One region of the Lactobacillus kullabergensis genome, then DNA from elsewhere that is predicted to be linked to it. Evidence: predicted binding sites of a transcription regulator. Region 1 holds the regulator's gene; the other holds the start of a gene.

Region 1 (3,215 bases):
ATAACACCATCATTACCAACTTTTTCCATGGCGTCAGCGATTAGGTCACCAACTTCTTTTGATGCTGAAGATACAGAAGCTACTTGAGCAATTTGGTCTTTTGAAGAAACAGTATGACTAATTTTATGTAATTCGTTAACTACAGCTTTAGTAGCTTTTTCAATACCGCGGCGAACACCTACAGGGTTAGCACCAGCAGTAACATTCTTCATACCTTCACGAATAATTGCTTGAGTTAAAACAACAGCAGTAGTTGTACCGTCACCAGCTATGTCATTGGTTTTTTGTGCTGCTTCGGCAACTAACTTAGCACCCATATTCTCATAGTGGTCTTTTAATTCAATTGCCTTTGCAATTGTCACACCATCATTAGTAATGTCCGGGTTGCCGTATGATTGCTCCAAAACAACATTTCTGCCCTTAGGACCAATAGTTGCCTTAACAGTATCAGCTAATTTGTCAACGCCCTTTAACAGGGAACGTCTTGCTTTTTCTGAAAATTTAATTTCCTTTGCCATATTTTTCTGCGCTCCTTAATTACTTAACAATTGCTAAAATATCTTTTTCGTGAAGGACTAAATACTTTTCGTCATCATACTTGACATCTGTGCCTGAATACTTGTCGTATAAAACAACGTCACCTTTTTTAACAGTCATAGGAATTTTACTGCCGTTCTCAGCATAACTGCCCTCACCAACAGCAACAACTTCACCTTCTGTTGGCTTTTGTTTAGCATTAGAAGCCAGGACGATTCCGCCTACAGTTTTCTCTTCTTCTTCTTTAACTTTAACGATCACGCGATCACCAATTGGTTGTAACACGTTTGTCCCTCCTAAAATTAAATTATTAATCTATTTTACGTGTCATTAGCACTCCTATTCATCAAGTGCTAACTTACATTTATGATAATAACCCCTTTTCATAAAAAATGCAAGAAAAAATTAGCACTTTGAGTAAAAAAGTGCTAATTCTATTTTTAGACCTACTTTTTCTTGTCTGAGTCCAGAAAGTAAATTAGAGTTTGTAATTCCGTTGCCAAATCAACGTTCTGGATTCTAATACCACTTGGAGCAGACAAACGAATTGGCGTGAAATTCATAATTCCTCGAATACCGGCTTCAACCATATCATCAGCTGTCTTTTGTGCTGTCGTGGAAGGAACAGTCAAAATTGCAATAGAAATCTGTTGGTCACTAAGCTGTTTTTTTAGTTCACTCATGTCATAAACAGGCACGCCACTGAGAATCTTGCCTGTAATTTTATCATCTATATCAAAAGCACATGAAATACGAATATTGTTTGTACGTTTGAAATTATAGTTTAATAACGCATGGCCTAAATTACCAACGCCAACCAGGGCAACATTTGTTAAGGTATCTTGATTTAAAATCTTTTTAAAAAAGGAAAGCAAACTTTTTACATCATAACCATAACCACGTTTTCCCAATGCACCAAAGTATGAAAAATCACGTCTGATTGAAGCACTATCTACTTGAACAGCCTCAGATAATTCAGTTGAGGATACCTTTTCTTTACCAGCCTCATTTAAAATTATCAGGTAGCGGTAATATAGCGGCAATCTTTTAGCCGTAGCCGTGGGTATTTTGATTTTTTCCATTTAAAAAGCCTCCAACTTGATTAAGAATATATTTTGTTTTGTGAATTTTTCAGCAATTACTACTATTTTATCTATAAATTTGCGCCATTTGCAAACATTTTTTTCACAATCTATCAAATTTTAGCATAATAGTAACAGGTTTGATAATAGAAATTTAATTTTTTACTCTTTTAATTAAAAAATGCTTCTTTTTTACATTTATTTCCTATATTTATCAATCAAACTCTCCCACAAGAATTTTGCTACGTATGCTAAAATGGTTTCTAGGTGAAAAATTATGATAATTGCTCAAGGGCACGATTTAAAAAAACAATTCGGTGCTAACACATTATTTAAAAATGTCAACTTTTCTATTGACTCAAATGCAAGAATAGGTCTCATTGGACCAAATGGTGTCGGTAAAACGACTCTGCTTAAAATTATGACCGGCGAAGAAGAAGCCACACATGGTGACTTTACCATCAATAAAAATATAGATGTCGGCTATATTGCTCAAGAAAATGATTTAAATGAAAATAAAACTATTTGGGATGAAATGTTGTCTGTTTTTACCCCTTTAATTAATATGGGTAAAAAGATAAGGGATTTACAAGAAGAAATGTCTGCAAATCCGCAAAAAAAGGATCTGCTAAAACAATATGACCAATTGCAATACAGCTTCGAACAACAGGGAGGATACACCTACCAGGCCGATATCAAGAGTGTTTTAAATGGCTTTAATTTTCCTGAAGCAACTTGGACTAAAAAGGTTGGCAGCCTTTCCGGTGGAGAAAAAACACGGCTCTCTTTTGTCAAGTTATTATTACGCAAACCCCCGTTATTATTACTTGATGAACCTACCAACTATCTTGATTTAGACACATTAGACTGGCTTGAAAATTACCTTAAAAACTATTCTGGTGCCATTTTGGTAGTTTCTCACGACCAATATTTTTTGGATAATTTAGCAACGCAGATTTTTGAATTACAATTTGGCAAATTAACTGTGTTTAAAGGAAATTATTCTGCCTACGTCGCTGAACGTCAATTACGTGACCGCCAACAAGAAGAAGCATACGAAAAGCAGCAAGAAAAAATCAAAAAAGACGAAGAATTTATTCAAAAAAATATCGTCAGAGCTAAAACTACCAAGAGAGCACAAAGTCGGCGCAAGCAATTGGAGAAAATGGATAGGATTACTCCCCCAAAGCACAAAAATAAAGTGCGCATAAATTTCCAAAGCGAAAGGCCTTCAGGTAAAGAAGTATTAATTTTGCGTGATTTAACAATTGGCTACCCCACAAAAACAATGGTTCACGATATTTCTCTGCAAATAAATAAGGGCGATCGCGTGGCCGTTATTGGTCAAAATGGTATTGGTAAATCAACTTTACTTAAAACCGTGATGAAGGAGTTAAAACCGAAAAAAGGTTCAATCAAATATGGAGCTTCGTTAGACATCGGCTACTATGATCAAGAACTGCAAGGACTTGATCCAACTAAAACAGTAATCGATACAGTTTGGGACCGGCACAAAACAATGCCTGAAAAAGATGTGCGGTCGATTTTAGCCAGTTTCTTGTTTACCGCAAAAGATATTGATAAAACTGTCGGTCA
Region 2 (3,215 bases), 510 kb from region 1:
GCATTTCTCCTAGGACCAGCTTCGGACCAGCCAATAGTTTGTACTAATGGAATTGCATAATATGGGCCGTTTTCTGAAAACGCACTTAATGTTGCAGGATCACGATGATAAGCATAATCATGCTTCTTTTCAGCAAAGAAGTTAAATTCATCGATTGTACTTTGCAGTTTAGCGACAGCAACTCCCATTTTTTCTGCCAATTCAGAAACAGTATCAGCTTTAATAACCGAATTAAGTGCTTTATTATCAGGAAAAGTATCAATTTCACTGATTTTGTCATATTGCTTTTGATCAAATACAAAGTATGGGTGAATTGGGTTCAACGGTTTATACCATGAGCCATTATTTTCTACATAACCTTCACGTGCTGCCTGATCTTCCTTAAAATAGCGTGTACCATCATCGCCAACTGTAAAAATACTGCCAGTAAAGAAGACAGGGTTGCCCATATAAAACGGAGCACGCTTCATTCCGGGTTCATAAAAGGCAAAAGCTTGTTCCATTCCGCCAGCTGCATACATTGACATATGCCACATATCTGCTCCTGCTTCGTGAGCAAGGTCAATGCCCTTACCTTTATTATAAAGCGAACCCAAAGGTACTAACTTGTGTGAGCCAATATAGTCTTGGATCATTTGTGGATTATTTTCGATACCACCAGTGGCTAACACCACTCCATTTTTGGCATAAATATTTAATAAAACATTGTCACGTTCAATTTGGGCTCCCACAACTTTCCTACCAGGAGTCTGGAGAATATGCTTAACAGGTGCAGAATACCAAACATCTATCTTATCACTGCGATCCAATACTTTTTGCCGTAGAATGTTCCACAAAGAAGCGTTAAAAATACCCTTCTCCATTGTAATCATGTCATAGCTTTTAGCTCCTGGTAAATTAGGATGATCGGCTATTACAGCGTCTTCTGGCAATCCTAAAATGGTTTTATAGCTAACGGGATTAGCAACATCCAGGTACTTTTTGAAATATTCTTTCATGTGTGTAATGCCATGAACAACTGTGTCTTCTATTTCAGGGTCAATATTAAAGTGTTGTGCCAAATGTTCATAGTAGGACCGATAATCCTCTTCGCTGCTACTGTAACCTACAAGTTCAGCAGCATATCTTGTATTACCACCTTCGTGACCTTCTGGAGCAGAATCAACCAGCAGCACTTTTGCACCACTATCAGCAGCAAAGCGAGCTGCGGTCGCACCGGCTCCACCGAAGCCCAAGACTACTACATCATAACTTGCATCGTAGTATGTATGTTCATTAACTATCATAATTGACTACCTCTTTTAAAAAAGAATCTTATTTTAGCTTAAAAGACTTAAATTTTTGCCTTTCAGCCTTTAAATATTATCTAGTGCTTATGTTAATAATATCACATAATCGCTTACATTTTTTATTTATCAGCAATTTAAATTCCATGACAAAAAGCAGCTCACTATTAAGTGAACTGCTTTACTATTTATTATTCTAAGCCAACTTTTTTAAAGATTTCATCAACATGACGCAAATGGTAATGATAATCAAATGCATCAGCTACATCATCTTCTGAAAGATAGTCCATGATTGGACTGCTTTCAACTAATTTTCTAAAGGAAATTCCTTCGTTCCAAGATCTCGTGGTTAACTTCTGAACCATATCATAAGCATCTTCACGAGAAAGACCAGCCTCATCAATTAATTTTAAAAGCAAGCGCTGAGAATAAATCAACCCATAAGTTTTATCCATGTTCTTAAGCATGGTTTCTGGAAAAACATCAAGATTGGTCAAAATGCGATTAAAACGATTGAGCATATAATCAATACCAATTGTAGTATCAGGTAAAATTACACGTTCAGCACTAGAATGGGAAATATCACGTTCATGCCAAAGTGATACATCCTCATAAGCAGTTATAATATGGCCCCGTAGAACCCGCGCCATACCACAAAGATTTTCCGAGCCAATAGGATTACGTTTGTGAGGCATCGCTGAAGAGCCTTTTTGCCCTGCACGGAAGTGTTCTTCTACTTCGTGAATTTCAGAGCGTTGCAGACTTCTAATTTCGGTTGCCCAATTTTCAATACTGGTGGCTATTAGCGCCAAAGTCGCAATATATTCAGCGTGTAAATCGCGTGGCAATACTTGACTGGTAATTGGCTGCTGGGTTAAGCCTAGCTGCTTTAAAACACTAGTTTCAACAGCTGGCGGTACGTTAGCAAAAGTCCCAACGGCTCCGGAAATTTTTCCTGATTCTACTCCTTTTGCTGCATGTTCAAAGCGTTCAATATCACGCTTAATTTCCGCATACCAGCGAGCTAGTTTTAAGCCAAAAGTAGTAGGTTCAGCTTGCACACCATGCGTGCGCCCCATTTCCACCGTATTTTTATATTTACGTGCTTTTTCAGCAATTGTCTTTTTTAATTCATGTAGATCTTGACGAATAATCGCATCTGCCTGTTTTAAGATATATCCTTGTGCCGTATCAACAACATCCGTCGAAGTCAGACCAAAGTGCACCCATTTTTTCTCTGGGCCTAGACTTTCAGAAACTGTTCGTGTAAAAGCAACTACGTCATGATGAGTTACCTGCTCTAATTCTGCCACCCGTTCAGGCGTAAAACTGGCTTTTTGCGTAATTTTAGCAGCATCTGCTTGAGGCACTTCGCCTAATTCACTCCAAGCATTGGTAGCAGCAATTTCTACTTTTAGCCATGCTTCATATTTATTTTCATCAGACCATATTTTACCCATTTCAGGGCGAGTATAACGTTCTAGCATAAATTACATTTCCCACGGATTTTGTAAAACGATTGTTTGCTCACGATCAGGGCCTACCGAAACAGTAACTAAAGGTATGCCTACAAGTTCTGAAACACGGTTTAAAAACTTCTGTGCGTTTTCTGGCAAATCAGACCAAGTCTTAGCACCTGTGATATCTTCTTTCCAAGCAGGTAATTCTTCGTAAACAGGTTGGCAGCGGTCTAATTCTTTTAGACTTGCAGGATAGTAATCAATTTTCTGACCATCAAGTTCATAAGCAGTTGCAATTTTAATAGTGTCAAAACCGCTAAAAATATCAAGCAAGTTAAGACTTAAACCATTGATGCCAGAAACGCGCTTAGCGTGACGTAAAGCGACTGAATCAAACCAGCCCACGCGGCGAGGACGACCGGTAACTGTGCCATATTCATGAGCAGTTTCGCGAATACGGTCACCAGTT

What was found. The regulator Rex, encoded in region 1, represses fermentation and respiration genes when NADH is low (regulators of the CRP and FNR family bind a similar motif). The targets are predictions, from matches to a motif close to TTGTGAANTANTTCACAA.
Region 2: DKL58_RS08885 (FAD-binding protein) is a predicted target of Rex. The motif match lies at 1,376-1,393, and genes of this name have one in related genera.

Annotation. Positions count from the first base shown of each region.
Region 1 covers NZ_CP029477.1:1,381,293-1,384,507, forward strand. The annotation lists gene groL (chaperonin GroEL) at 1-518, opposite strand, end outside; gene groES (co-chaperone GroES) at 538-822, opposite strand; gene DKL58_RS06530 (redox-sensing transcriptional repressor Rex) at 984-1,619, opposite strand; gene DKL58_RS06535 (ABC-F family ATP-binding cassette domain-containing protein) at 1,897-3,215, shown strand, end outside.
Region 2 covers NZ_CP029477.1:1,888,718-1,891,932, forward strand. The annotation lists gene DKL58_RS08885 (FAD-binding protein) at 1-1,286, opposite strand, end outside; gene purB (adenylosuccinate lyase) at 1,478-2,773, opposite strand; gene DKL58_RS08895 (adenylosuccinate synthase) at 2,777-3,215, opposite strand, start outside.